2 regions of the Paenibacillus sp. YIM B09110 genome follow, and region 1 is predicted to be linked to the other one. Evidence: predicted binding sites of a transcription regulator. Region 1 holds the regulator's gene; the other holds the start of a gene.
The links. The regulator CtsR, encoded in region 1, represses protease genes until heat stress. The targets are predictions, from matches to a motif close to ATGGTCAATAAAGGTCAAACA.

Region 1 (15,763 bases):
GCCCACCACTGAATTGCTTCGATCAGAATTTTCTCCCCACATCAGAATGTTGACCTCTATAGAGAGTCAAACCCTATAGATATGCATTCTGATTGGCGATAAAAACTTCCACTATCCGCGGTCGCTCATCCTCGCATTTCTGCGATAAAGTTTTTCTCCCCACATCAGAATGTTCACCTCTATAGAGAGTCAAACCCTATAGATGTGCATTCTGATTGGCGATAAAATTTACCTTTAGCCGCGGTCGCCCACCACTGAATTACTTCGATCAGAATTTTCTCATAATTCACATTTTGAAAACAGCCCCCCTGAGGCTTATAATGGGAGTTGAGATTACTTTCGAAGAGGTTGGTGATAGAGGTGGAATCGATGAGCGCTCCAACACTGAATCAGTTCCAGCAGCAGGTATCTGAACTACTACTTAGACACCGAAGTCTGCTAGACGTCATGTCCAAGTTCGGACAATCGGGCGCTTCCGTGAATCGTGCTGTATCCAAAGCCGTAACGGATTGCGGCTGCATTGAATTGAACGCCAAAAAACAGCAATACTCGGATGAGCTTGATCTCGAAAACGCGAAAACAACGCTGCAAAGCCATCTCTCCGGAGAGGTTTGCGAGCATTGCCGGGACGTACTGAAGTCCGAGCTCGGACGCAATTTGTTTTACATGACCGCTTTATGCAATCTGCTAAACATTGAACTAGACGAGGTAATCGCAGACGAATACGACAAATGCTCGACGCTTGGCTTATTTAATTTAACGTAGTCGATTATGCATGCCATTAAGACGACAACAATCTTATCGTTGCAATACAAAAAAAACCGCCTGATCTGCTTCCGATGCAGAGGCGGTTTTTTCTATTCTTACACTACGCTGTATGCTCGGATTTCACTGAATCATCCGATTGATCCTGTCTGCTTCCGCGCTTTCGGCGTTTTTTCGGCCGTCGGCTAACGTTTTTTTTTAGGCCGTACAAGGCGTACAGCAGCAGCGGTACGAACAAAATTTTGGACAATTGATGTTTAAATAAAAGGCCTAATACGACCGAGACCGCTACGATAATCGGTACGACCCATACTGCGCTTCTCGGAATGCCTACTTTTTTGAAATTCGGATATTTAATGGTGCTGACCATTAATAGAGCAAGCGCCAACGTGCTTGCCAGCAAGATCGATACCGCTATATCATCCTTAAATAACGCAAGCGTTGCCAGAACGCCTCCGGCCGCTGGGATCGGAAGACCAATAAAATAGCCCGGCGAGCTTGCAATTACGTTAAATCGTGCGAGTCTGAGTGCTCCGCAAATCGGGAACAGAGCCGTAACGATCCATGCCAATGCTGGACTCAAATCTTGGAATGCGACCACGTACATAATAAAAGCAGGCGCTACGCCAAACGAAATAACGTCGGATAACGAATCAAGCTCCTTGCCGAACTCGCTTTGAGCATTGAGCGCCCGAGCGACACGTCCGTCTACGCCGTCGAGCAGCATCGCGATTAACACCATCATTGCTGCCGTATCCGGTTTTTCGTTGAACACAAGGATGATGGCGATTACTCCTAAGAATAAGTTCCCCACCGTGAGAAGGCTCGGTATCGACTTTGTGATCATCTTTTCCACCTCTTCTCTACTATGCCCCAAAACCTGTTACTAATGTATATCTACGCGACAGGACCACATTCCATCAATTGTATGAGATTTAAATTTGTCTGTCAATGAACATCTGCTCTTGGATCCGCTTAAGTCCTTCTTTAATGGCGCGGGCGCGCACTTCGCCGATGCCGTCCACTTCATCCAATTCTTCGATCGTCGCCATCAAAATATGAGGCAATCGGCCGAATCGCTCGACCAAATTGTTCATTATAATGATCGGCAGCCTCGGAATCTTGTTCAGCAGCCGGTAACCGCGCGGCGATACCGCCTCGTCGGACATGTTGTTCGTATGCGAGTAGCCGATCAAGCGTACGATAGGAGGAGCGTCCAGCAATTCGTCCGAGCTGAGCTTCTTAAGACCTGCTCTTATTTCGCGTATCTTCTCATCGGAATTGTCTTTGGCGTAATCCTTCAGCAAGTACCATGCGTCCTCTTCAACGCCGCCGATCAACTCATCCATTTGCATGCTGATTAATCGACCCTCTGTGCCAAGCTCATTGACATATCGCTTAATTTCCATCTTAACGCGCAATACCATCTCCACGCGCTGAATAACGTGAGCAACCTCTTGGAGCGTAACCAGCTCCTCGAATTCAAGCGCCGACAAGTTCGTGAACGATTGGCTCAGAACAGCCTTATATTTCTCCAACGTTTGAATAGCTTGGTTCGCCTTCGTCAGGATGACACCCATGTCCTTAAGCGAATAACGAAGATTGCCCTGATACAAGGTAATGACGTTACGCCTTTGCGATATGGATACAACCAACTTCCCGGTCTGCTTCGCAACCCGCTCCGCCGTCCTATGACGGATGCCCGTTTCAATGGACGGAATAGAGCTGTTCGGAATGAGCTGCGTATTCGCGTACAGGATGCGACGCATATCCTCGCTCATTATAATGGCGCCGTCCATCTTCGCCAGTTCATACAAGTAATTCGACGAGAAGTCGCAATTAATGGAGAACCCCCCGTCAACGACCTCCATTACTTCCGGACTGTAGCCGACAACAATCAATGCTCCTGTCTTGGCGCGAAGCACATTCTCGAGCCCTTCACGAAATGGGGTGCCTGGCGCGACTAACTGCAACAATTGATTCATAACTTCGAGCTGTGTAGGTTCTTTCATCGTTTGCCCCCTATCCAAGCGCTGCCTTAAGTGCTTCCGCCACCGTGCTGACGCCGATAATTTCTATACCCTCGGGCGCTTTCCAACCCTTAAGGCTCTTCTCCGGCATAATGACTCGTTTGAAACCAAGCTTCTCCGCTTCCTTCACCCGCTGCTCTGCCCGCGATACCGCACGCACCTCACCTGTTAGGCCGACCTCCCCGAATATAACATCATACGGTTTGGTTGGCGCATCGCGGAAGCTTGATGCGAGGCTTACTGCCGCTGCAAGATCGACTGCGGGCTCATCCAGCTTCACGCCTCCCGCTACATTCAAGTACGCGTCCTGCGTCTGGAGAAACATCCCGTTGCGTTTCTCCAGTACAGCAATGATAAGCGCCATCCGATGATGGTCGATGCCGGTTGACATCCGCCTTGGCGACGGGAAGTTCGTCGTTGCGACGAGCGCCTGAAGCTCGACGAGAACAGGCCGTGTTCCTTCCATGCTGGCTACTACCGTCGAGCCCGATACACCGAGCGGCCGTTCGGAGAGGAATAGCTCGGAAGGATTGGATACTTCCCGCAGTCCCTCTTCTCCCATCTCGAAAATGCCAATCTCGTTCGTTGATCCGAAGCGATTCTTCACCGCGCGGAGCAATCGGTATGTATGATGGCGTTCGCCTTCGAAGTACAAGACGCAGTCAACCATATGCTCCAGCAGCCGCGGTCCTGCGATCGCGCCTTCTTTCGTTACATGGCCGACCAACACCGTCGCGATACCTCTAACCTTCGCAACTCTCATGAAATGCGCCGTACATTCGCGTACTTGCGCTACGCTTCCCGGCGCCGATTGAACGCCCGGATCGTATACCGTCTGAATCGAATCGATAACCAAAAAATCCGGCTGCAGTGAATCAATCGCATCGTTAATGTGCTCCATATTGGTCTCGCACAATACATAAAGCGTTTCCGTCAAAGCGCCGAGTCGATCCGCTCGCAGCCGTGTTTGGCGTACCGACTCCTCGCCTGAGATATAGAGCACCTTCAGCCCTTTGACAGCCAAAGCATGTGAGGTCTGCAGCAGCAGCGTCGACTTCCCGATGCCGGGATCGCCGCCGACCAGTATGAGCGAGCCTGGAACGACGCCGCCTCCAAGCACACGGTTAAGCTCCAGCATCTTTGTTTCAATACGAGGCTCCTGCCCATTTTCTATATGTATGATCGATTGCGGCTTTTCTTTCGTATGAAGCGACGACAATCCGACACCTTGCGTCTTAACGACCGTTTCCTTCTCCTCCACCATGGAATTCCATGCATGGCAGCCCGGGCATTTACCGAGCCATTTGGCGGATTCGGTACCGCATTCCGTACAGACAAACTTCGTTTTTATTTTGGCCATTCTGTACTCCTTAAGCTGTTAGTTAAGCGTTTATACGCCAACATATAAAGTTTACCATTTTATCCCGCCACTATAAACCCACATACTATACGAAAAAAATTGTGCACAGGATGCGAAAAGGTTATTCCACTCGCGCAGCTTTAGTGTTATTATTTTCAACTTGGCAACAATCCACACCTGATTAGATAAGAACCTGCCGAATAATCCACATGTGAATAATTCTAAAGCGACGGCAACATCCACATATGCACATAATAAGCTCTGAATAATGAAGCAAGGTTCATAGAATATGCGAATTATCCACATATAACTTCGACCAGCGCTCCGTAGGCCGCAACGATTACTTTTTTAAATGAGGATGGGTCAAAATGAAAACTGGAGTATATATCCTATATATCGGACTTATCCACATTATTATGAACAGCTTGTGCACAGTATTTTGTGGATAACGTTGTGAAAATCGAAGGGAATACAACAAAAAGCTCTTATCCAATGGTGGATAAGAGCTTTGGGACACACGAGACGAAGCATTTAAGAATGGCGCGACAAGAGGACTCTATGCGTCGATAGTTGCGAACCGAGCATTATATTTTCAAATGTTCTCGGAGATCCGTCGGCGGCAGCTCCTGCTGCTTGTTCAGGCTTGCGCTTGTGGGCGTGGGCGAGGCGGAAGGAATCACTGTTCACCCAAGCATCGAAGTGCTCCTTCTGCTCCCAGGTCGTGCTTACCTTCAATTCGTCATGCCCCTCGATATGCTCGGCCATCAGCACTTCCATCCGGACGAAGCCCGGCGACAGATCGATGCCTATCGATTGATGAAACCGCTGCGCAACCGATTCTCCGTGCCCTTTTTTCACCTTTATCGTATTCGTAACGACGATCATGTCCGTGCCTCCTCTGGTTTGTTGTTTCATTATATGGCAGCGTAAATCCGCTTCGTTATCTGCAAGTAACCTTATCTATCTATTATACGATAATGATTCTCATTGTCAACAAATTGCGAAGTTCATTCTCCTACTGATTAAGTTTACGAATGGAACTGAGGATTAGGGTATCTTAACCATATGCAATTCCAATTTTTCCATGCGTGAACCTTTTGGTGCCCCCATTTATCTAATCAATAGAATTTAAACGAAAGGAGTAAGCCAACTATGATTCTGCAGGATGATATCCTTCTTGCTGCGAGAGGCCATCACGACGCCTTTGTCCGCATTATTAAAGCGTGCGAACCGTCGATGTACCGTCTGGCCAAATCGTATCTGAAGACCGATTCGGAATGCGCTGATGCTTTGCAAGAAACGATTATGAAAGCTTTTCAGTCCATTCATACTCTGCGCGAACCCCAATATTTTAAAACCTGGCTGCTGCGTATCTTGATCAATGAATGCAATCGCATGCTGAAGCATCGCAGTCAAGTCATACCGATTGCCGACATTTCCGACCGCGGCTCTTACAGCCACGACCCTCAGCATAACGGGCTTAACGAAGCCGTACATGCACTGGAGGACGAGCTCCGAATTGTCGTCACTCTGTTTTATTTGGAGGATCTGCCGCTTAAAGAAATAGCATCATTGCTCGATTTGCCTGAAGGCACCATCAAATCCCGTTTATTTCGCGCTCGGGAGAAGCTTTCTCGTTACTTAAGACAAGAGAGGAGCATGACAAGTGAATGATTATGAGCTTGATTTTGAAATAAATCGAGTATTGAAAGAGTCTACTCAAGCAGTTCCAGAGGTTGTTAGCTCGCGTGTGGATCAAACTTTATTATCGGTAAAAAAACGGAAGCGTGTTTCCCGAAAAGCAGCCATTGGCGTTACGGCAGCCGCTGCATCCCTTGCGCTGCTTGTCGGTTCTTCCTTCGTCTCTCCGACTATCGCCAAGGCATTAACAAATACTCCGCTGATAGGGTCGGTTTTTGAGATGATCGGCGATGCCGGCTTGCAGTTATCCGGACAGAAAGGTTTAGCAACAAAGTTGAATCAAGCTGCAGAAGATCAAGGGATCCGTATGACGGTTACTGAGGTGTTATATGACGGCATTCGGTTAGCGATCGGGTACACGGTTGAAGCAGACCATTTTGTATCGTCTCTCGATGCGGATATGCTCATTAACGGCGAACCGATAGAAACACTGCTCAGCAGCAGCAGCTCTTCAAAAATAGGACATAACCAATACACAGGCTACATGGATTATGAAGCGGACGGCACTCTTCCCGATCAATTCAAGCTTACGTTGAAACTAAACAGCATCCAGCAATATTCGAACGAAACAGGCTGGCAGACGACGAAAGGCTCTTGGAAATTCCAACTTCCTGTCAGCAAGCTTACTGAGGGCATATCGGTACACTCATTCGAGGAATTGCCGCCGAGTGCAACTTCGGGAGAGACCACATTATCGGTCAAAAAAGTGACAATGACGCCAGCCGTTACGGCAATTAACGTGGAGCTAGATGGGAAAGAGACCGCAGAGGAATTAGGCTTCTTCATCTACGACGATAAAGGGCGGCAGCTTCAATCTTTCGGATACAGAGGCGATAACCTCCAGTCTGATGATAAGAATCGATACAAGTCAGAGTATCGGATACGTTTTGCCCCTATCGAAGCGATACCGGACTATTTCATTATTCAGCCATATAATCTGGATACTTCCGGCAAACAGTTGGAACGCAGTCAAATCACATTCAATCCGCTGCAACAGCTGCCAATCACTCTCTCGCAAGGGGATATCGGCTCAATAACCGTTACGCAAATCGAGTTTCAGCCTGACAAAACGGTTTTGCATTACAAGGTAGAAGGTTCAGATCCGTTCGCTCAAGCAAGCAGCTTCTGGCTGGAGGACAATTACAAACAACCAATATCACTGCTTGAAAGCACAAGGCTCGTAGACCGCAGCACTTATTCATTCACGCAAGTGTATGCGCCGCTGCCGCTGGACGAAATAAAGGGCAAATCACTTTATCTCGCTGGGTGGAAACTGTCTGCCCCCGACATTCGGGAAGATCTAGCTGTTAAGATTCCGTTAAAGTAACGCTTCATCCACAGCATTACTGATTGTGCATAAGTTCGATTTTGATTTTCGTCCTGATAGATATCCACATGTGGATGAATGTTTGCAAGGAATGTGGATATGAAAAGAGGATGAAGCTGGAGATATAATGCCGAAATCCCGCATGAATTACAAAATAAAAAGAGGTTGAGGGACTTGGCCCTCAACCTCTTCGTGCTTTATTTCGTAGCCGGCTCTTCGGGAGCAGGCGCTACGGCTGCTTTCGTTACAGTCAGCGCGCCGTCCTTCTCGTCGATCGTGAACGAATCGCCCTTTTGAATATTGCCCATGAGCAGATCCTCGGAGAGACGGTCCTCGATATGCTTCTGAATCGCACGGCGCAGCGGACGCGCACCGTATTGCGGATCATAGCCTTCCTTCGCAAGGAATGCTTTCGCGTTGTCGGTCAAGACGAAGTCGACCTCTTGCTCGCGCAGACGCTTGCGAAGCTCGTCGGACATGAGCGTTACGATCTGAGCGATATGCTCCTCGCCCAGCGAGTGGAACACGATGCTCTCGTCGATCCGGTTCAAGAACTCCGGACGGAAGCTTTTCTTAAGCTCAGCCATTACTTTGTCTTTCATTATTGTGAAGTCTCTGCCCGCATCCTGCACGGCAGTGAAGCCAAGCGAGGAATTGCGTTTGATTTGGTCAGCGCCGACGTTGGACGTCATAATAATGAGCGTGTTGCGGAAGTCAACGACGCGGCCCTTGGAGTCGGTCAGACGACCATCCTCAAGCACTTGAAGCAAGATGTTGAATACTTCCGGATGTGCTTTCTCGATCTCGTCAAGCAAGACAACCGAATACGGCTTGCGGCGAACCTTCTCTGTGAGCTGACCGCCCTCTTCATAGCCGACATATCCTGGAGGCGCCCCGACGAGTCTTGAAGTCGAATGCTTCTCCATGTATTCCGACATATCAATGCGGATAACCGCATTTTCGTCGCCGAACATCGCTTCTGCAAGCGCGCGCGCCAGCTCCGTCTTACCTACCCCAGTAGGTCCTAGGAAGATGAATGAGCCGATCGGACGTTTCGGATCCTTCAGACCTGCGCGAGCACGACGGATCGCGCGGGATACCGACTTAACGGCTTCCTCTTGACCGATAACACGGTCATGAAGGATCGATTCCATTTTCAGCAGACGCTCGGTCTCTTCTTCAGCCAGCTTGTTGACCGGAATGCCGGTCCAGCTTGCTACGATCTGAGCGATATCTTCCGGCGTTACCTCGGAATCGGTGCGGCCTTGTTTCTCTTTCCATTGGTTCTTCGTTACGTCTAGCTCTTCGCGAATCTTCTGTTCCGTATCGCGAAGCGCTGCCGCTTTCTCGAACTCTTGACTTTGAACGGCTGCATCCTTCTCCTTGCGAATATCTTCAAGACGGTTCTCAAGCTGCTTCAAATTCGGCGGTACCGTGTAAGAATTCAGCCTTACTTTGGAGCTTGCTTCGTCAATGAGGTCAATGGCTTTGTCCGGCAGGAAGCGGTCCGTGATATAGCGGTCCGACAGCTTAACCGCTTGAACGATCGCTTCGTCCGTAATTTTCACGCGGTGATGCGCCTCGTAACGATCACGCAGTCCGTGAAGAATTTGAATCGCCTCTTCCGGCGACGGTTGATCGACTGTAATCGGTTGGAAGCGGCGTTCAAGCGCTGCATCCTTCTCGATGTATTTGCGATACTCATCAAGCGTCGTAGCCCCGATGCATTGCAGCTCGCCGCGCGCAAGCGCCGGCTTCAGGATGTTGGAGGCATCGATCGCGCCTTCCGCGCCGCCCGCGCCGATTAGCGTGTGCAGCTCATCGATGAACAGGATGATATTGCCGGCTTGGCGAATTTCGTCCATGATCTTTTTCAAGCGATCCTCGAACTCGCCGCGATATTTCGTTCCAGCAACAACGGAGCCCATATCAAGCGTCATAACACGCTTGTCGCGCAACGTTTCCGGAATTTCGTTCGCGATGATCTTCTGAGCAAGCCCCTCGGCAATCGCCGTCTTACCAACACCTGGCTCACCGATGAGGACCGGATTATTTTTCGTACGGCGGCTGAGCACTTGAATGACGCGCTCGATTTCTTTGCTTCGTCCGATAACCGGATCAAGGTTGCCTTCCTTCGCATAGGCAGTAAGGTCTCTAGCAAGACCGTCAAGCGTCGGTGTGCTTACGTTAGCAGGCGAACCGTGGTTACTCGATACTGCTTCGCTGCTTCCAAGCAACTGCAGCACTTGTTGACGCGCTTTGTTCAGACTAATACCCAGATTATTAAGCACGCGAGCCGCTACGCCTTCCCCTTCACGAATGAGACCGAGCAGGATATGCTCCGTACCCACGTACGTGTGGCCAAGCTTTCTCGCTTCGTCCATCGACAGTTCGATCACTTTCTTAGCACGCGGTGTATAAGCAATATTATTAGGCTGCTCTTGGCCGCGTCCGATCAATGCTTCTACCTCGTCTTGAATTTTCTCAAGTCCAAGTCCCAGCCCAATCAGCGCCTTAGCCGCAATGCCTTCCCCTTCGCGGATAAGACCGAGTAAAATATGCTCCGTGCCGATATTGTTATGTCCAAGCCGCACTGCTTCCTCTTGCGCCAATGCGAGCACCTTCTGCGCTCGTTCCGTAAACCGTCCAAACATCATATCCACGCACCCCCATGCTCGGTTTCCCCACGCAATTGCTTGCGTATGAGTTCTGCTCTCCTGTAATCCCTCTGCTCCGGATTCATCTTCTCATTGAAAGTTTGTTGAAGGAATCCAGGCTGAGTCATAACTAATAATTCATTTAATACTTGCGGCGTAACGCTCGGCAATAATCCGAGATCTGCGCCAAGCCTCACATCCGACAGCCGCTGTGCCGCTTCCTTGGAATCCATAATCGCAGCATGGGATAAGATGCCGTAAGAACGGCTTACTCGATCCTGGATGCGAAGTTTTGATTCCTCGAGAAGCCGCCTGCGCGCCGCCTTCTCATGCTCGATGATCTGCTTGGCTACGCCATGCAAGTTATCAATAATCTCGCTCTCCGATTGTCCGAGCGTAATTTGGTTCGAGATTTGAAACAAATTACCAAGCGCTTCGCTGCCCTCGCCGTACAATCCTCTAACGGCCAAGCCGACCTGCGTTACCGCTGATAAAATACGGTTAATCTGCTGAGTCAGCACCAGTGCCGGCAAATGCATCATGACCGACGCCCGTATGCCCGTTCCGACATTCGTCGGACAAGACGTTAAGTAACCGCGTTTCTCATCGAAGGCGTAATCCGCCTCCGCTTCAAAAATATCGTCAATTCCGCTGGCCAATGCCCATGCCTCCTGGATTTGGAAACCTGGATATAAACATTGGATGCGCAAATGATCTTCTTCGTTAATCATTATGCTGACTGATTCATCATAATTGAGTAAGACAGCTCCGCCTCGCGACTCATTGGCCAAATTCGGGCTAATGAGATGCTTCTCCACAAGTACCCGCTTATCGAGCTCGCTAAGATCGGATAACAATACCGTCTCGAATTGCCCTATATCGCTTAACTTGCCGGATTCGCCTACCTCGGTGAGCTGCTCCATCACTTCCTTCGATTGCTGGTTCGTGGCCAGCATCGGGAATGGATGATGTCGCAAGTTGCGGGCGACTCGGACTCTGCTGCTGATGACGACCTCGGTTTCGGGGCCACCGCTCTTCATCCAATCGCTTAATGCATCTTGCGTGAATCGATGCTTCGTCAAGAGAGCTTTCCTCCTTCCATGCCAGCTTGCAGCGTGCGTACAGCGTCTATAGCTCCGCTATCTTGCGTTCCAGCTCGCGAATGCGGTCACGCAGCTTCGCTGCGCTTTCGAACTCCTCTTGCTCAATCTGCGCCTGCAGATCGCGCCGAAGCTGTTCGATCTCCCGCTTGCACTGAATTTGACCGCCTGAACGCTTTGGAATTTTCCCCATATGGACCGTACTGCCATGTACCCGCTTCAGCAATGGATCAAGCTTATCTGCGAACTGCTGGTAGCAGGCGCTGCAACCGAATCTTCCGATCTTGCTGAACTGCGTATACGTAAGACCGCATTCCTCACATCGAATCGCATGCTGCTGATTTGCGAAGTTGTGACCGCCAGTCGATTCGAAATCAAGAAGGCCTGACAGTAGGCTATGAATCGAGAAGCTATTCGGTGAGCCCGGTATGCCTTCGCCCTTCTCTCTCGCGCAGCTTTCGCAAATGTGAAACTCCGTCTTCTCGCCGTTGATGATTTTTGTAAAATGAAGTGTAGCCGGCCTCTTACCGCATTCCTGGCAAATCAAGCCTGATCCCTCCTCCCGGTACGCGCTACTTGACTAATAATGAAATGAGCATCGACTTCAGCAGCCTTGCCCGGATTTCATCCCTCTGCGGCAGTTTGAGTGCGATGGTTTCCCTTTGCACCGCGGCCCGGAGTAAATTAGCTTCGCGCCTCGTCACCAGTCTTGCTTCCTCAAGCTGATAAATAATGCCTTCCGCCGCACTCTGGTCGACACAGTCGCCAATCGTTTGTTCGAAATGGAGCTGAATCGAATTAAGTGCCGGAAGATCAACCCGTTGGATTCGGATATAGCCTCCGCCTCCGCGCTTGCTTTCAACCATGTATCCTTTCTCCAGCGTGAACCGGGTACTAATCACATAATTGATCTGCGATGGAACGCAAGAAAACTTGTCAGCGAGGTCATTTCGTTGAATCTCGACAGCGCCGCCGGCGCTATCGTCCAGCATATGCTTCAAATACTGTTCGATGAGATCGGAAATATTTCTCAAAATACCAACCTCCCTAACGCATGGCCAAAGGAGCTTGTCATGGCCGTCGTAACGGTTTATTGACTTTGACTTTCTTTGACTTTAACTTCATTATACTCAAAATATTCCTCGGGTCAAGTCACAAAGTTTAAATTTTCTGACGATTCGATTTGACCTTAGATTCGGTTCTATATTTCAACGAAAAACCGAAGCGCACCGCTAGTATCTAGCTTGGTGCGCTCCGGCATTATTTATACCTATTCAGGGCGACCCGCCCCACAATCAAAGCTTATTCAACCGGCAATCTCACCGTAAATGTCGTTCCTTCCCCCGCCCTGCTCTCCACGGCGATCGTTCCGCCATGCAGAATCACAATGCGCTGCACAATGGATAGGCCTAGTCCAGTACTGCCCGACTTCCGCTCCCTCGCTTTGTCTCCCCGGTAAAAGCGGTCATAAACATACGGCAATTGCTCCTCCGGTATGCCGTCGCCCGTATCGGCTATGCGGATGACGCAACCGCCTTCCTCGACAAAAGCCTGAACTTGAATGGAGCGACCCGCCGGAATGTATTTGACCGCATTGGAGAGCAGGTTCGACCATACCTGCATAAGCAGCACTTCGTCTCCGTATACGTGCAGGCCAGAGGACACCAGCAGCCGCACCGCAATTTCCTTCTCCGCCAACTGCCACTCCAGCAATTGAAGCGTCTGCCGCAGTTGAGGCTTTAGCGGGAACCTTCCCTTCTCCGTTGTCTGCTCGGAATGATCCAGTGTTGAGAGCAGCAGGAGCTGTCTGCTTAATGTTGCAAGATGCCGCGTCTCTTGACCGATAATAGCGGCATGCCCCCGAACGCTGGCAGGTTCCATCTCTTCGCTGAGCAATGAATCGGCATAACCTTGAATCGAAGCGAGCGGCGAATGGATTTCATGCGAGACGTTCGCGACGAACTCCTTCGTGCGAAGGTCGGCGCGTTCAAGCTCCAGACTCATGATTTGAAAATGGTTCGCCAATTGCCCGATCTCGTCCTTCCGCTTGGTTGGCAAGCGGAGCTTATATTGCCCTTGCGCGAGCCGTTTCGTCGCTTCCTTGAGCTGTACGATCGGCTGCACTAGATAACGTGTGCTAACCATGAAGTAGGGCACGCTGAACACGACCGTCAGCACGAACATAAATAGAAAGAACGTGCGAAGCTCGTCAAATTGCACGTTGCTGTCGTGGCGCAGGAAAAGAGCGTATCTCTCAGCTCCCGCCGATACGTGTACGCCCACCGTATTGCTGAGTCGATTGTCAAAGTAACCTGAAGCGAACGCCTTGTTCGGAAAATTTGCGATACCGTGGAACTCCGCTCCGTCAAGTACGCGCATCTTGACGTCACCCGGAAGATCCTTTCTCGAGAAATGTCTCCCGTAAAACAGATCGTTTCCCGCTTCATCATAGACATAGAGCTGGTATCCTAACGCGGCAGACATGCTTAGCGCATCGCCCATAGCCTCTGGATGCTGCTCGATAAGAGCCTTCAATTGACTGACCGTGCCGAACAGCTTCTCATCCTGATAGGGCTTAAGAGACCAATGATAATACACGTTGGCAATAAAGAAGCCGAGGAAGCTGCTGATTAGAATCGTATAAAGCGTAATCAGGAATACGCGAAAATAAAGCGAACGCATCACGCCTGCACCTCAAGCTTATAGCCGACGCCTCTTATCGTATGGATGTTAAAGCTGCTCCCGACTTCCGAGAACCGTTTGCGCAGCCGCTTGATATGTACGTCTACCGTCCGTTCATCGCCGCCGTAATCGGAGCCCCAAATGAGATGGATCAGCTCATCCCGAGAGAAAACCCTGCCGGGATATTCCGCCAGCTGTGCCAGCAGCTCGAACTCCTTCAGCGGGAGCAGCAGTACCTCGTCGCCGTCAATGACCTCATAATTTTTGCGATCGATGACGAGTCGGTGAAGTCTGATCTTGTCGCTGGAGGCGAAGGAATAGCGTCGAAACAATGCTTTGACCCGGAACAACAGCTCCGGAAGCTCGAATGGCTTCGTCACATAGTCATCCGTTCCGCTTAAGTAGCCTAGTTCCTTGTCGCTAAGCTGGTCTCGGGCGGATAAAATGATAATAGGAATATCAAAGTTTTTTCTCGTATATTCACAGAGCGTGAGACCATCCACTTCCGGCATCATAATATCCATGATAACTAGGTCTACCGTCTGATTCTCGAGCACGTGCATCGCTTCTCGGCCATTTTGCGCCTCTAGCACCCGGAAACCTTCTTTGGTCATGTAGTGGCCAAGCAAAGAACGGCTATTGTAGTCGTCGTCCGTAATAAGCAATTGCTTCATGCGTGTTCCAAACCTCCTTTTTGAAGGACTTCCCTAACTTGCTGCCTATTTGTAGAGCTTGTCGCTTCTCTTCAGCATAATGATGAGAAACGGACCGCCGATCACCGCCATTATAATAGAAGCCGGTATTTCCGCAGGAGCCAGCACTGTCCTTCCGATCGTATCCGCTGCAAGGACAAGCAGTGCACCCCCGAGTGCTGAGAATGGAATGAGCAGCTTATAGTTCGAACCGACCAGCACTCGGCCGATATGCGGAACCAGCAAACCAACGAACATGATCAGTCCCCCAATCGCGGTTGCAACAGAAGCCAGCAATACAGCGACCGCCGAGATGAGCAGTCTGACGCGCACGACGCGAAGGCCAAGATTGCGCGCCGTCTCGTCGTTGAAGGACAGCATGTTGCACCAGCCCCCCAGCGTCAAAGCGAGGAGCAATCCAATCCCGCCGAATAGACCGAGAATATGGACATCCTCCCATATTTTCATCGTGAAAATAGAAGATATCGCTTGGTTGACGCTTGTTACCGCATAACTCCCGCGATAATTAAAAGATTGCCCGAGCCCGGTAAATGTCGCATTGATAGCGATGCCCACTAGAATAAGCCGGAGCGGATTCAAACCGGTACGCCAAGAGAGCGAATACACCAGATAGCAGGCCAGCGCGCCGCCCAGAACGGAAAACAGCGGCGACCAGAAGTAGAGCATCGGGAATACCGTCACGACCGTAATCGATACGAGTCCCGCTCCGGAGGAAATACCGATAATACCGGGTTCGGCGAGCGCGTTTTTCATCACGGCCTGCAACAGCGCTCCGGATACAGCAAGAGCCGCGCCGGACAGCATGGAGACAAGAATGCGAGGAAAGCGCAAATCCTTAATAATCTCAACGCGCTCGTTCATGCCATGAATCAAACCGCTGATCAATTCGCCGAACGACACCTTGATGCTGCCAGTCATCGCAGAATACAAGGCCAGACCAATGAGCAAGAAGGCGACGATGATGAGCGTACCGTACGGTTTCGCTTTCGCTCTTCTCCTGCCTTGCTCGGTCGCGTTTTTTTTCGCTTCTATATTCGCTATCTTCATCGTTCACATTCCTTTACGGCTGATCAGGGTAAAGCATCGGGAGCAGCGCTTCCAATGCTTCCCCTACGGCCAGGTTGCCCGTCGTTCCGAACAGTCGTTCCTCCAGATCGTAGACGCGTCCCGTCTGAACCGCCTTGAAGTGATGCCAAATATCGTTTTTCTTGAATTCCTCATCGAACATCTTAACGACTTCCTCCGGCATTCCGTGAGCCGCGCGCAAAATAACGTCCGGATTCGCCTGTTGCAGATGCTCCGTATTCGATGCAAGAAACTCGACCTTCTCGCCTTGCGCGATATTGACTCCGCCTAGCAGTTGAACCAAATCCCCGATATAGGAATGCTCCGTCGCAACCAAATAACTTCCGGGTACCCCTAGCAAGA
Region 2 (15,763 bases), on a different contig from region 1:
CCGTCTTGTGCTGTTTCGAACTTTTTTGAGGCATGATGCCGAACGTTTAAGTCATCATATATATAAACTGGTAGAGAACTGGATGCTTAGAAAGAGGTGATAATCGATGTCTTTTGCGGCACAAACAAAAAAAGAGCTGACCCTTATTGAAGCCGATAGCTGCTGTGAGCGTGCAGAACTGTCTGCATTATTACGGATGAACGGCTCTGTCAGCGTATCCAGCCGCAAGGTTGTCCTCGACATCTCGACTGAAAATGCGGCCATCGCCAGAAGAATCTATTCCTTGCTTAAGAAACATTACGTTATGCATGTTGAGCTGCTCGTGCGTAAGAAAATGCGGCTGAAGAAAAATAATGTGTATATCGTTCGGATTCCTTCGGGAGTACAGGAAATACTAAGTGAACTCGGAATCGTGTCAGAGGGTTTCATGTTCTCTAACGGCATCGACAAGGAGATTATACGTAAGCCATGCTGCAAGCGGTCTTATCTGCGGGGCGCTTTCCTGGCTGGAGGCTCGGTCAACAATCCCGAGGGTTCTTCGTATCATTTGGAAATAGCGTCGATGTACGAGGAGCATTGCGATGCGCTTGTGGAGCTTGCCAATAAGTTCGATTTGAATGCCAGGTGTATTGAACGGAAGAAAGGCTTCATTCTATACATCAAGGAAGGCGAGAAAATCATCGAGCTTCTCAACATTGTCGGCGCACACCAGGCATTGTTCAAATTCGAGGATGTACGAATTATGCGCGACATGCGCAATTCCGTCAATCGGATCGTCAATTGCGAGACGGCGAATCTAAATAAGACAATTGGAGCAGCCGTACGCCAGATCGATAATATTAAGCTGCTGCAGAAGGAAGTCGGCCTTGACAGTCTTCCTGAGAAGCTGAAAGAAGTAGCCGAGATCAGGCTGCAGCATCCCGATATGAATCTGACTGAGGTCGGCGAAATGCTAAGAGGCAAGGTAAGTAAGTCGGGGGTTAACCATCGATTGCGCAAAATCGACGAACTTGCGGAAAAAATACGAGGTAGTTAGCTTTTCACCTAGTGCAACCGCTGGTATAATGTTATAATAATGCAAAATGAACTTATCACCAAAGATAAGAAGTATAAGTATAAATCTTATACAAGCTTATATTTCTGCGCTAGACGTCACCGGGTCCACACAACTGTTGTTGGCCGGGTCGTTGGACGCTTATGAAGAGTATAATATAGGGGGTATGGTTTCCATGACAAGGCTTCCGGTTGTCGTTCGTCTTAAGACGGGGCTTCATGCAAGACCTGCAGCGTTATTCGTACAAGAAGCGAACAAATTTTCCTCCGAGGTATTTGTAGAGAAAGACGACAAAAAAGTTAATGCGAAATCGATTATGGGCATCATGAGTCTAGCGATCAGCTCCGGCACTGAAGTATCCATAAGTGCAGAAGGTTCGGACGCGGAGCAGGCTGTAAACGCTTTAGTCGCTCTTGTTAGCAAAGAGGAGCTTGAGAATCAATAATTCATTGGTTACCGATGAAAAAAGCCTCACTCGATCAGTGGATCGGTGTAGGCTTTTTTGCGTTTCTGCGAGTTATTGACAAGTTATTAGACCAATTGTGGATAACTGTGTATAGAATGTGAATAAGAATGTGGATAAAATACATTTTTGTTACGGTTTGTGGATAGTGAATAAGAAAAAAGGCGATAACGAGGGCAAGAAACCCTTGTATCGCCTTTGTACTACTTATCCAATTTTCTCGATTACTTTGTCAACAAGGCCGTACTCTTTCGCTTCCGCTGCGCTCATGAAGTAGTCGCGATCCGTATCTTGCTCGATACGGCTAAGCGGTTGGCCGCTGCGCTCTGCAAGAATGCCGTTGAGATGGTCACGCATCTTGATGATGCGGCGCGCGCGAATCTCGATGTCGCTCGCTTGTCCTTCTGCGCCGCCTAGCGGCTGGTGAATCATGACTTCGCTGTTCGGAAGCGCGTAACGCTTGCCTTTCGCGCCTGCCGTCAGCAGGAACGCGCCCATCGAAGCTGCCATACCGACACAGATAGTCGATACGTCTGGCTTAATGTATTGCATCGTATCATAGATTGCCATACCGGCCGTAATGGAGCCGCCTGGGCTGTTAATGTAAAGAGAAATGTCCTTCTCGGGATCATCCGCCGCAAGGAACAGCATTTGCGCAATGATGGAATTAGCCACCACGTCGTTTACACCCGATCCAAGAAAAATAATACGATCCTTCAACAAGCGAGAGTAAATATCATACGCACGCTCTCCGCGATTGCTTTGCTCAATAACCATAGGAACGAAATTCATATCCAACGTAAGCCCCCTCCTTCAAACTGAACGAAAATGGTTAAATCGTATTTTCATAATAACGGATGGAAACTCAAAAGTCAAAGATAGTCAGACAAATTATCTGACAAATGATTGGGCAAGCAGAAAGTAGCCGCTACATCGGGCTTTGGCGGAAGTGGGACGTCGGATGCATGGAAACTAAGTGGAGATAAGTGCGGGAAAAATTTGAGAAGGAGTAAAAGCGGATCGAAGTTTGTATGGGCAAAAGGGCGGAGCGAGAAAGGTCCTCCGTTACATAGTTGGATTCGGTTTCATCAAATATAATTAAAAAAGGCCATTCCGAAACAACAATCGGGATGGCCTTGATAGGTATGCGTTATGTCGTTGATTTAGAAAAAGGTAAGTGGCGCGCCCGCTAGGAATCGAACCTAGATCTCAGGCTCCGGAGGCCTACGTCATATCCATTGGACCACGGGCGCAAAAAACAGTAGCAAGGGTGATTATATGATAATAGCGATTAGAAAGCAAGCGGCTTTCGTAAATTAAATTTGTGAAAATCGTGACAGTAATCGCTTTCATTCGATTTCATGCTCTTGCGGCGAGCAACAATTTCCGATAATATAAGAGGTGGGACTACAAATGTTATAGAGGGACGTTTCGCGTCCCGGTGAATGAAGCTGAAGTCTCATATAACGGGTGGAGTGAAGGATAAGATGCGTCAGATCATTGAACTGCAGCAGCAGCTTGTGCCTGAACTTCTAGATGTAATGAGAAAGAGGTATTCGATTCTGCACCAGGTCATGCTGACAGAGCTTATCGGACGCCGCACGCTGGCTACAGCGCTATCGCTTACGGAGCGCGTGCTGCGAACGGAGATTGAGTTTCTGAAGGCGCAAGGCTTGCTCGACGTTCATTCGAGTGGCATTCGAATTACGGATGCAGGCAGAGAGCTTCTGGAGCGGCTCGAACCGGTCTATAAGACGATGTTCGGTCTATCGGAGCTTGAAGATCGAATCCGCACTCGCTTTGGCTTGTCGCAAGTTGTTGTTGTAGCCGGGGATTCCGAGAGCTCGGCACAGACGAAGCGGGAGCTTGGCCGTGCAAGCGCACAGGTGCTTCGCAAGGTGATGCAGCCCAATGATGTCGTCGCTGTAACCGGCGGAACAACCATTGCCCAAGTTGCGAATCATTTATCAACCTCTACCGCGCTCAAGACCAATTGGTTCGTGCCTGCAAGGGGCGGACTTGGTGAGAGCCTCGACTATCAGGCGAATACGATTGCTTCGACGATGGCGAAGCGCACAGGGGCGCAGTACCGCTTGCTTCATGTACCGGATCACTTGGGCGAAGAAGCATTCTCGTCGATTATGCAAGAGCCTAACATTCGCGAGATTGTCGATGTCATTCGAAGCGCTAGAATCGTCGTCCACGGAATCGGGGACGCGATGGTGATGGCTAGGCGCAGACGGCTGGAGAAGGACGTCGTGGATGCGATGGCGGCAGAAGGCGCGCTGGCGGAGTCGTTCGGGTTTTATTTTGACCGGAATGGCGCTGTGGTGCACAAAATGCAAACGGTAGGATTACGGCTCGAGGATATTGTAAAGACTGAAGTTGTTATAGGCGTCGCCGGGGGCAAGAGCAAAGGCGAAGCGATAGCAGCCGTCATGCGGTTCGGTCATAACGACGTATTGGTGACGGACGAAGAAGCCGCGATGGAAATCGTAGCCATAATCGAGCAAGAAGGACATTAAAGAAGTGGTCATGACGATATTGCCGGACAGGGCAACTTGTTGCAGGCGATGCGTCTTGAAATATATTGCCTTATCCCAAAAATGCTTAGGAGGAATTAACAATGGTTAAAGTAGGTATTAATGGTTTTGGACGTATCGGCCGTAACGTATTCCGCGCAGCACTAAACAACCCTGATGTACAAATCGTGGCAGTGAACGATCTTACGGACACGAACACACTGGCTCACCTTCTTAAATATGACACGACTCACGGCACTCTTGACGCAACAGTAGAAGCTAAAGAAGGCGCTTTGATCGTAAACGGCGTTGAAATCAAAGTATTCGCTGAGCGTAACCCGGCTGACCTTCCTTGGGCTTCCGTAGGCGCTGAAATCGTAGTTGAATCGACTGGTATCTTCACAGCTAAAGAAAAAGCTGAGCTTCACCTTCAAGGCGGCGCTAAAAAAGTTATCATCTCCGCTCCGGCTACTAACGAAGACATCACAGTTGTTATGGGCGTTAACGAAGATAAATACGATGCTTCCGCGCACACAATTATCTCCAACGCTTCTTGCACAACGAACTGTCTTGCTCCATTCGCAAAAGTATTGAACGACAAATTCGGTATCGTTAAAGGTATGATGACTACGATTCACTCGTACACTAACGACCAATCCGTACTTGACGTTCCACACAAAGACCTGCGCCGTGCTCGCGCTGCTGCAGAAAACATCATTCCTTCGTCGACTGGCGCTGCAAAAGCTGTTTCCCTTGTATTGCCTGAGCTGAAAGGCAAATTGAACGGTATGGCTATGCGCGTACCTACACCTAACGTTTCGGTTACTGACCTTGTTGCAGAACTGAAAGTTAACGTTACGGTTGAAGAAGTTAACGCAGCACTTAAAGATGCTTCCGAAGGCGCTTTGAAAGGCATCTTGAACTACAACGAATTGCCGCTTGTATCGAGCGACTACAATAGTGACCCTGCTTCCTCCACAATCGACGGTCTGTCGACAATGGTTGTTGAAGGCAACATGGTTAAAGTTATTTCCTGGTATGACAACGAGTGGGGCTACTCGAACCGCGTAGTTGATCTTGCTGCTTATATCGCAAGCAAAGGTCTGTAAGGAAAGAAGGCGAACGGGCCGAGGCTCCCTGCACTGCTGGGCGCTTCGGCTCTTAAGTTCGCGCCCTTTTGGGGACTTGGACCTTAAGGGCGTTTCTTCTTGACGAAGGAACGCTCTTTTCTTTTTTCATACTTAACTTAAGCCGATGCTTCCGATGCTATTTTTGCTCCATTGCATTCCACAGAAATTTTAGGAGGGTTCTATCGATGAACAAGAAAAGTGTACGCGACGTAGCTGAACTGGCAGGCAAACGGGTATTTGTACGCGTTGATTTCAACGTGCCGCTCGAGAACGGAAAAATTACGGATGACAAACGGATCCGTGAGACGCTTCCAACAATCAACTTCCTGATCGACAAAGGCGCTAAAGTTATTCTTGCGTCCCACCTTGGCCGTCCGAACGGTCAAGTCGTAGAAGAGCTTCGTCATACGGCTTCCGCAGCGCGTCTGGCAGAGCTTCTGGGCAAACCGGTGACAAAAGCTAACGAAGCTATCGGCGAAGCCGTAGAAGCTCAAGTAGCGGCTCTAAACAACGGCGAAGTATTGCTCCTTGAGAACGTGCGCTTCTACGAAGGCGAAGAGAAAAACGATCCGGAACTGGCGAAAGCTTTCGCTAAGCTTGCTGACCTGTTCGTTAACGACGCATTCGGCGCAGCTCACCGCGCACATGCTTCGACAGAAGGCATTGCACACTTGTTGCCGGCCGTATCCGGTCTTCTAATGGAGAGAGAGCTTGATGTTCTAGGCAAAGCGCTGAACAACCCTGAGCGTCCTTTCACAGCAATCGTAGGCGGTTCGAAAGTAAAAGACAAAATCGCGGTTATCGACAAAATGCTAGAAATTGCCGACAACATCATCATCGGCGGCGGCTTGTCCTACACATTCTTCAAGGCGCAAGGCCATGAAATCGGCAAATCGCTCGTGGACAACAGCAAGCTTGATCTAGCGCTTGAGTTCATCGAAAAAGCGAAGAAACTCGGCAAAAACTTCCTGATCCCTGTTGATATCGTAGTAACAGACGACTTCAGCGCAAACGCGAACACAAAAATCGTTGACGTTGACGGCATTCCTGCTGAATGGGAAGGCATCGACATCGGACCTAAGACTCGCGAGCTGTATGCGGACGTTATCAAAAACTCCAAGCTCGTTGTATGGAACGGACCGATGGGCGTATTCGAAATCGAGCCTTTCTCCCACGGAACGCAAGCAGTAGCTCGCGCATGTGCAGAAACGTCCGGTTATACAGTTATCGGCGGTGGCGACTCGGCTGCAGCAGCTGAGAAATTCCACCTGGCTGACAAAATGGACTTCATCTCGACTGGCGGCGGCGCTTCCCTTGAGTTCATGGAAGGCAAAGTACTCCCAGGCGTTGTAGCTCTTAACGATAAATAAGAATAATCCCATTAGGAGGGACTAGCATGAGCAGAAAACCGATTATTGCGGGCAACTGGAAAATGTTCAAGACCGTTTCCGAAGCGGTATCCTTTTTCTCCGAAATTAAAGGCAAAGCAGAAGTAGACGGCGTGGAGAGCGTAATCTGCGCACCATTCACGACGCTTCCTGCCCTTGTTGAAGCAGCGAAAGGCACGTCGATCGCAATCGGCGCGCAAAACGTTCACTTCGAAGACAATGGCGCATACACAGGCGAGATCAGCGGCGTTATGCTGAAGGATCTTGGCGTGAAATACGTTATTATCGGCCACTCCGAGCGCCGCGCTTACTTCGCGGAATCGGATGAGATCGTGAACAAGAAGGTTCATGCTTCGTTCAAGAACGGCTTGCTGCCAATCGTCTGCGTAGGCGAGAAGCTCGAAGAGCGTGAAGCTGGACAAACGAAAGACGTATGCAAAGTGCAAACGGAAGCGGCATTCCAAGGTCTATCGGCTGCGCAAGCGGCTGAAGTCGTTATCGCTTACGAGCCAATCTGGGCTATCGGAACAGGCAAATCGTCGACTTCCGAAGATGCGCAAGACGTTATCGGATACATCCGCGGCGTAGTTGCCGGTCTGTATGACCAAGCGACAGCTGATGCGGTTCGCATCCAATACGGCGGCAGCGTGAAGCCGAACAATGTAGCTGAATACATGGGCCAAACAGACATCGACGGCGCGCTTGTCGGCGGCGCAAGCCTTGAGCCTGCTTCTTATATCGCTTTGGTCGAGGGGGCCAAGTAATATGGCTGCTCCGAAACCTGTAGCATTAATTATTCTTGACGGCTTCGGCCTTCGCGACGACGTAACCGGCAATGCGGTTGCGCAAGCGAATAAGCCGAACTACGATCGTTACTGGTCTACTTATCCGCACACGACGCTGACGGCTTCCGGTGAAGCGGTAGGCTTGCCGGATGGTCAAATGGGCAACTCCGAAGTTGGCCACTTGAACATCGGCGCTGGACGTATCGTATACCAGGATTTGACGCGAATCAGCAAATCGATTCGTGACCGCGAGTTTTTCGAAAACGAAACGATTCTCGGCGCTGTAAACCATGTGAAAAAGAACGGCAAGAAGCTTCATCTCTACGGTCTGCTCTCTGATGGCGGCGTTCATAGCCACATTGAGCACTTGTTCGCCCTGCTGGAGCTGGCGAAGAAGGAAGAACTCGAAGACGTTTATATCCATGCTTTCCTCGACGGACGCGATGTATCGCCGGACAGCGCGAAGGGTTACCTGGAGCGCCTGCAAGCGAAGATCGAAGAGGTTGGCGTAGGCCGCATCGCGACGGTACAAGGCCGTTACTACGCGATGGACCGCGACAAGCGTTGGGAGCGTACGGAGAAGTCTTACCGCGCTATGGTATACGGCGACGGACCTCAATATACCGATCCGATCAAAGCGGTAGTTGAATCGTATGAGAAATCGGTTTATGATGAATTCGTTATGCCAACGGTTATCGTAGGCGAAGACAATAAGCCGGTCGGTCTGGTGGAGTCCGAGGATGCTGTCATATTCTTCAACTTCCGTCCTGACCGCGCGATTCAATTGTCGCAAGTATTTACGAACGAGGACTTCCGCGGCTTTGAGCGCGGCGAGAGCCACCCGGTTAACCTATACTTCGTCTGCTTGACGCTGTTCAGTGAAACCGTAGGCGGCTACGTTGCGTATTCACCGAAGAACCTCGACAACACGCTTGGCGAAGTGCTCGCACAGAACAACAAGAAGCAGCTTCGTACGGCTGAGACCGAGAAATATCCGCATGTCACGTTCTTCTTTAGCGGCGGACGCGATGCGGAACTTCCGGGCGAGTCGCGCGTGCTGATCAATTCGCCGAAGGTCGCAACTTATGACCTGCAGCCTGAGATGAGCGCTTACGAGCTTGCGGAATCGACTGTTCGCGAGATCGAATCCGGTAAACACGATGCGATTATTCTGAACTTCGCGAATCCCGACATGGTCGGTCACTCCGGCATGCTGGAGCCGACGATCAAAGCGGTAGAAGCGACGGATGAATGTCTGGGCAAAGTCGTAGAAGCTGTGCTGGCGCAAGGCGGCGTATGCATTATTACGGCTGACCATGGCAATGCGGATATGGTATTCGACGAGAATGGCCGTCCTTTTACGGCGCATACGACAAATCCAGTTCCATTAATCGTAACGAAAGCGGGCGCAACTCTTCGTGATGGCGGCATTCTAGCCGACATCGCGCCGACGTTCCTTGATCTGAGCGAGCTTAATCAGCCTGCTGAGATGACGGGCTCGACTTTAATCAACAAGTAATGCTTGCTGGCAATCAAATTTAACAAATAAAAAGGAGTGTTTTATCCATGTCTATTATCGTTGACGTATACGCACGCGAAGTTCTTGACTCCCGCGGCAACCCAACTGTTGAAGTAGAAGTATCCCTTGAGTCCGGCGGCAAAGGCCGCGCGATCGTGCCATCCGGCGCATCGACTGGCGCTTACGAAGCTGTTGAGCTTCGCGACGGCGACAAATCCCGTTTCCTCGGCAAAGGCGTTCTGAAAGCTGTTGAGAACGTGAACACCATTATCGCTCCTGAAGTAATCGGTCTTGACGCACTTGATCAAGTAGCAATCGACCGTAAAATGATCCAACTTGACGGTACGCCTAACAAAGCGAAGCTTGGCGCTAACGCGATCCTTGCTGTATCGATGGCAGTAGCTCGCGCTGCAGCTGACGCTCTTGATGTACCTCTTTACACTTACCTTGGCGGATTCAACGCTAAGACGCTTCCTGTACCGATGATGAACATCATCAACGGCGGCGAGCACGCTGACAACAACATCGACGTTCAAGAATTCATGGTTCTTCCTGTCGGTGCTGAAAGCTTCAAAGAAGCGCTTCGTATCGGCGCTGAAATCTTCCACAACCTGAAAGCTGTATTGCATGACAAAGGTCTTAACACAGCTGTAGGCGACGAAGGCGGCTTCGCTCCTAACCTTGGTTCGAACGAAGAAGCAATCACGACAATCATCTCCGCTATCGAGCGCGCAGGCTACAAGCCAGGAGTTGACGTATTCCTCGGCATGGACGTTGCTTCGACTGAATTCTTCAAAGACGGCAAATACGTTCTTGCTGGCGAAGGCAAATCGTTCTCGCCTGCTGAGTTCGTAGATCTGCTTGCTTCGTGGGTAGAAAAGTACCCGATCGTATCGATCGAAGACGGCTGCTCCGAAGACGACTGGGATGGTTGGAAATTGCTTACTGAGAAACTTGGAAGCAAAGTTCAACTCGTTGGCGATGACTTGTTCGTAACGAACACAGAGCGTCTGTCCGACGGTATCGAAAGAGGCGTAGGCAACTCGATCCTCGTTAAAGTTAACCAAATCGGTACGCTTACTGAAACATTCGACGCGATCGAAATGGCTAAACGCGCTGGTTACACTGCAGTTATCTCCCACCGTTCCGGTGAGAGCGAAGACAGCACAATCGCTGACATCGCTGTTGCTACAAACGCTGGCCAAATCAAAACAGGCGCTCCGTCCCGTACGGACCGCGTTGCGAAATACAACCAATTGCTTCGCATTGAGGACCAACTTGGTTCGACTGCTCAATACGGCGGCAAAGCAGCATTCTACAACTTGAAAAACTTCAAATAAGACGCTTGAAGCTGGATTCTTAAGCGTAATAGGGGACGGCCTTGTGCCGTCTCTTTTTTTATGCGTGGATAGTGTTGTTGCAGGTTATGAACGGCGTCCGAGAAGGGGAATCTAATCCCATACTGATATGCTGATGTGCAGAGGTGTTGGAGATGGGAACGAAGCATGAGAGAGTGCAGGACAAGCCGATCATTGGCATGCAAATGTATTCGCTGCGCGATGAGGCGGAAATTGATTTCCTTGGAACGCTAGAGAAGGTTGCGGAGATTGGCTACAAGGCGGTCGAGCTTACCGGATTTTTTAACGTGCCGGCCAAGGAACTGAAGAATAAGCTGAAGATTCTTGGTCTGTCGGCGCCATCGGCGCATATCCCGCTGAACTTTTACGATATGCCGAACATGCTCTCGGAGTTCTCGGCACAGCTCGAGTATGCGAAGGAAGTGGGCTTCGACTTTATCATCACGCCGTGGGCTCCGCTGCCGGAGGAGCCGTTAATGGATGATGTGAAGCATCTCGTCGATGTGTTCACCAAATGCGGAATGAAGGTGAAGGAGATGGGGATGAAGTACGGCTTCCACAATCATGAGGATGAATTCAAGCTGATTGAAGGCAAGACCGTGCTTGAGCATCTGATGGAGCAAATGCCGAAGGAACTTATGACGCTGGAGCTGGATCTTGGGTGGGTGCATATGGCCGGGTATGAACCAGATCTTTATATACACAAGTTCAAAGATCGAATCAAACTGATTCATGCGAAGGACTTCACGGATGGCCGCAAAGATATAGAGGTTGGGCGAGGCAAGGTTGGTTACGATAAGCTAATCCGTACGGCAGACAGCGCTGGTATTGCATATATTTTTGTTGAGCAAGAGCAGTTTGAGGTGAATTCGCTTGAAAGCGCGCGGGTAAACTTTGATTATTTCCGTAAATTGGGTTACGTCTAGTATGCGGGTACTTGGTTGTCCTATTGTAATCTGTGCCCAGCTATGATAAAATCAGCTTATGTGTTTTTTACGGAGCACCTACGCTGGAGGTGGAATAAATGGAAATCGCTTTGAAAATTGTGCTTGTCATTTTCGCACTTGGCCTTATTGGCGTTGTTTTGCTTCAGAAGGGTAAGAGCGCAGGCTTGTCCGGAGCAATCACGGGCGGAGCTGAGCACTTGTTCGGTAAACAAAAAGCGCGCGGTCTGGATTTGTTCTTGCAGCGCTTGACGATCATTTTGGCAGTTGGATTCTTTGTCCTGGCATTGGTCGTTTCTTACTTCGTACAACAATAATTGAATGATCATGCGGAAAGCAGGGAGATATCCCTGCTTTTTTTGTATTTCTGCTCATTGTCGCGGATGTATGGCTTCCATTTCGTGTATACTACATGGTATATGATAATCTATCAACCTGTTGCAGATTATACTAGAATACTGCGGCAGGCGTATGAGGAGAAATAGCGATAATGACAAATTACGAGCAGGAATTGCTTGATTTCATGAGGGAAACGGCTTATAAGCCGATGACCTATCAGGAGCTTGAGAAGCACTTCGGTATTGAAGGCGCAGAGGAATTCAAGCAATTTCTAAAGCTGCTCAACCAGCTGGAGGATGAAGGGAAGATCGTGCGGACGCGCAATGAGCTGTATGGCGTACCGGAGCGGATGAATCTGCTGCGCGGCAAGCTGCAGGCTCATGCAAAGGGCTTCGGCTTCCTGCTGCCCGACGAGAAGGATCACCCCGATGTCTATATTCATGCCAATGACTTGAAAAGCGCCATGAACGGCGATATATTGCTTGTCCGCATAACGTCGAAGAGCGAGGGCGGCGGACGGATGGAGGGCGAGGTCGTTCGGGTCGTCCAGCGTGCGGTTACGCAAATCGTCGGCACGTTCGAGAATCACGAGTCGTATGCGTTCGTTGTTCCCGATGACAAACGGATTAATCGCGATATTTTTATTCCTAAGGGCGGATTTGAAGGTGCGGTCTCAGGACAGAAGGTCGTCGTGCGAATCGTGTCGTATCCGGAAGGTCGCTCCGCTGCCGAAGGAGAAATTGTCGAAGTGCTTGGACATAAGGATGATCCGGGCGTCGATATTTTGTCGATTATTCGCAAGCATCAATTGCCGGAGGGTTTCCCGGATGAGGTGATGGCGGAAGCGGACGCAGCTCCGGATGAGATTACGGAGGAAGAGATCGTTCAGCAGGGCAGACGCGATCTTCGCGGCGAGGTCATCGTGACGATTGACGGTGAAGATGCGAAGGACTTGGACGATGCGGTACATGTGAAGCGGCTGGAGAACGGCAATTTCCTGCTCGGCGTGCACATTGCCGATGTCGGTTACTATGTGCGGGAGAAGTCTGAGCTGGATCAGGAAGCGTATCGGCGCGGATGCAGCGTTTATTTGGTGGACCGCGTTATTCCGATGCTGCCGCATCGATTGTCGAATGGCATATGCTCACTGCATCCTAAGGTCGATCGGCTGACGTTGTCGTGCGAAATGGAATTTGATGCGAAGACGCTTAAGCGTGTAAGGCATGATGTGTTCACGAGCGTCATCCGCACGAAAGAGCGTATGACGTATACGAATGTGAAGAAGCTTCTAACGGCGACGGTTGAAGAGCCGCAGACGGAGCTCAAAGAACGTTATGCGGATCTGCTCGACATGTTCGCGCTAATGGAGCAGCTTGCGATGCGGCTTCGCTCGAAGCGGATGAAGCGCGGCGCAATCGACTTCGACTTCGTGGAGTCGAAGGTTATCGTCGATGAGACGGGCAAGGCGGTAGACATCGTTAAACGCGAACGTTCGGTAGCGGAGCAGATTATTGAGGAATTCATGCTTGTAGCAAACGAAACAGTGGCCGAGCATTTCCACTGGCTGCGCGTGCCGTTCCTATATCGGATCCATGAAGACCCGAATCAGGAGAAGCTGCTCACGTTCATGCAGTTCGCGTCGAACTTCGGCTATGTGGTGAAGGGCAAAGGAAATTCCGTTCATCCTCGCGCGCTGCAGACGTTGCTGGAGGAGATACAAGGAAAGAAGGAAGCAACGGTCATCTCGACGATGATGCTGCGTTCCATGAAGCAGGCGAAGTATGATGCGGAGAGTCTTGGCCACTTCGGTCTCGCTGCTGAATTCTACTCGCACTTCACGTCTCCGATCCGTCGTTATCCCGATCTTGTCATCCACCGTATCATTCGCGAGGTGATTGAGGGCGGCGGACATTTGACGGAAGCGCGGCATGAAGCGCTGACGGCTAGAATGCCGGAGGTTGCGCAGCATTCTTCGGAGCGCGAGCGGGTGGCGGTCGATGCCGAGCGCGACACGGAGCAGCTTAAGAAATGCGAGCTGATGCTCGATAAAGTAGGAGAAGAGTTCGAAGGTATCATTAGCAGCGTAACGAGCTTCGGCATGTTCATCGAGCTGGAGAACACCGTTGAGGGTCTCATTCGCTTGAGCGATCTGACGGATGATTATTACCACTTCCACGAGCAGCATATGATTCTCATCGGTGAGCGTACGTCAAAAATCTATCGCATCGGCGATGAAGTGAAGATCCGGATCGCACGCGTGAGCATGACGGATCATACGATCGACTTTGAGCTCGTCGATATGAAGCCGCGGAGCGGTGCGATGAAGGGCATTGCCGACGCGGGATTCGGCGTCGGCGGGCGCGGCGGCAAGAAGCGCGGCGGCTATGGCAGCCGCGGTGAGGGCGGCCGCGGCGGTGACCGCTCGGGCGGAGCGGGCGGTCGCGGGCGTGGCGGTGACCGGCCTGGCGGAGCGGGCGGTCGCGGTGGTCGCGCCGGCGGAAGCAGCGGCGCGGGGCGCGGAGGCGAAGCCGGAGCTGGAACTGGCGGCCACGGGGGGAACCCGTGGGTGGCGACTGGCGGCGGCCAAGGCGGCAAGCGACGCGGGCGCGGCGGTAACGGCGCAGGCGCTGTAGGAGCGGGTGCTGCGGGTAACGAGCCAGGACGCGAGGAGCAGCGGGCAGCGTGGAAGATCCCCGATGGATCTGCAGGTGATCGTCAGGAGTCTCAATCACGAGGCGATTCTGCTGAAGGCGGCAAAAAGCAGCAAACCGATATGTGGGGCTTGCCGATCCGGGGAGGTCGCAGCGGTTCATCATCAAGCGGCGGCCATTCGGTTGGTTTTAGCAGGAACGGCAGCAGCGGTCAGGGCGGCGGTAAGCGTAAGAACACGACGTCTGGCGGCGTATACAATGCCAACCGTTCGAGCGGCAGTCAGCCAGGACCTGATGCTGGCGGCGGCGAAGGCAAGAAGAAACGTAAGAAAAAGAGTGGAGGGGGAGGCGGCAACGCGACAGCTGCCTTCGTCCGGAAGAAGCGTAAATAAGCGATAAAAGGGTTAGCGGCGCACTCGTTCGGGAGGCCCAACGGGTGCGCCGCGTTTTGGACGAATTGGGAAATTATATTTATATTTGGGCTTGTCGCTTGCTTTTTAATTGTGGGAATAGTATACTCAAGTCAATCGATGATATGAACCTGAATTCACATATTGAAAAGGGTGTCATTATAGTCATGAAACCCTTTCCAATGTGTGAATTTTTTGTTTAAAGACAAACCAGGCGCATATTAATATTATTTTTTTGGAGGTTTTACACATGCAACAAGGTACAGTTAAATGGTTCAACGCAGAGAAAGGTTTTGGCTTCATCGAAGTTGAAGGCGGCAACGATGTATTCGTACACTTCTCCGCAATCACTGGCGAAGGCTTCAAAACTCTTGAAGAAGGCCAACGCGTTGAGTTCAACGTTGTTCAAGGCAACCGTGGACCACAAGCAGAAAACGTAGTTAAGCTGTAATAGCTTACTCGTTGAACGGAACCGTCCTTAGCTTTGGCTAAGGACGGTTTTTGTGTATACAGGGGATTGGCAACTTCTTGCATTCCGCTTACAAAGTTGCTACAATAAATTTCTGAATATAAACATTTTACGCTGCAAAGTTGAGGTGACCGGCATGGGCAAGAAAGCCGACGGCAAGCAATTAGCCCAGAATAAGAAAGCTTCCCATGACTACTTCATCGAAGATACGTTTGAAGCGGGAATGGTGCTTACGGGCACAGAGATCAAGTCGCTGCGGGGTGGCAGAGCGAATATAAGCGATGCGTTCGCAACGATTCGCAACGGCGAAATCTTCATTCATAACATGCATATTAGCCCGTTCGAGCAAGGCAATATCCACAATCCAACCGATCCAACCCGGGCGCGCAAGCTACTGCTGCATAAGGCTCAGATCCATAAGCTATACGGTCTGTCCAAGCAAGAAGGCTATGCCATCGTGCCGCTTAAGATCTACGTGCGCAACGGATATGCGAAGCTGCTCATCGGTTTAGGTAAAGGTAAGAAACAGTATGACAAGCGCGATACAGCTGCTAAGCGCGATGCACAACGCGACATTCAGCGTGCGCTGCGCGAGAAGCAGAAGGTCGCCAGATAGTTGCAGCATTTCCATGGATGATCCCAGCCATTGTTGGCAACAACAATGACGAGCATTAGCCGATCATTCGTGTTATACTAAAGCAGTAGCAAAGGCAATACAACGCAAGCTCAAC

Region 2: a site for CtsR is predicted at 2,386-2,406, ahead of clpP (ATP-dependent Clp endopeptidase proteolytic subunit ClpP). Genes of this name have one in related genera too.

The regions. Positions count from the first base shown of each region.
Region 1 covers NZ_JBANSP010000023.1:18,807-34,569, reverse strand. Annotated here, with positions in the region: gene V8F51_RS24910 (DUF1573 domain-containing protein) at 370-765, shown strand; gene pssA (CDP-diacylglycerol--serine O-phosphatidyltransferase) at 869-1,612, opposite strand; gene disA (DNA integrity scanning diadenylate cyclase DisA) at 1,701-2,777, opposite strand; gene radA (DNA repair protein RadA) at 2,788-4,155, opposite strand; gene V8F51_RS24890 (antibiotic biosynthesis monooxygenase) at 4,687-5,070, opposite strand; gene V8F51_RS24885 (sigma-70 family RNA polymerase sigma factor) at 5,308-5,829, shown strand; gene V8F51_RS24880 (DUF4179 domain-containing protein) at 5,822-7,183, shown strand; gene clpC (ATP-dependent protease ATP-binding subunit ClpC) at 7,381-9,840, opposite strand; gene V8F51_RS24870 (protein arginine kinase) at 9,837-10,922, opposite strand; gene V8F51_RS24865 (UvrB/UvrC motif-containing protein) at 10,969-11,487, opposite strand; gene V8F51_RS24860 (CtsR family transcriptional regulator) at 11,513-11,974, opposite strand; gene V8F51_RS24855 (sensor histidine kinase) at 12,243-13,622, opposite strand; gene V8F51_RS24850 (response regulator transcription factor) at 13,622-14,296, opposite strand; gene V8F51_RS24845 (FecCD family ABC transporter permease) at 14,342-15,382, opposite strand; gene isdE (heme ABC transporter substrate-binding protein IsdE) at 15,396-15,763, opposite strand, start outside.
Region 2 covers NZ_JBANSP010000027.1:54,623-70,385, reverse strand. Annotated here, with positions in the region: gene V8F51_RS26740 (gluconeogenesis factor YvcK family protein) at 1-100, shown strand, start outside; gene whiA (DNA-binding protein WhiA) at 107-1,036, shown strand; gene V8F51_RS26730 (HPr family phosphocarrier protein) at 1,230-1,499, shown strand; gene clpP (ATP-dependent Clp endopeptidase proteolytic subunit ClpP) at 1,725-2,309, opposite strand; tRNA gene V8F51_RS26720 (tRNA-Arg) at 2,696-2,770, opposite strand; gene V8F51_RS26715 (sugar-binding transcriptional regulator) at 3,005-4,042, shown strand; gene gap (type I glyceraldehyde-3-phosphate dehydrogenase) at 4,144-5,148, shown strand; gene V8F51_RS26705 (phosphoglycerate kinase) at 5,355-6,539, shown strand; gene tpiA (triose-phosphate isomerase) at 6,566-7,321, shown strand; gene gpmI (2,3-bisphosphoglycerate-independent phosphoglycerate mutase) at 7,323-8,861, shown strand; gene eno (phosphopyruvate hydratase) at 8,909-10,201, shown strand; gene V8F51_RS26685 (sugar phosphate isomerase/epimerase family protein) at 10,354-11,145, shown strand; gene secG (preprotein translocase subunit SecG) at 11,244-11,480, shown strand; gene rnr (ribonuclease R) at 11,654-14,545, shown strand; gene V8F51_RS26670 (cold-shock protein) at 14,814-15,014, shown strand; gene smpB (SsrA-binding protein SmpB) at 15,169-15,648, shown strand.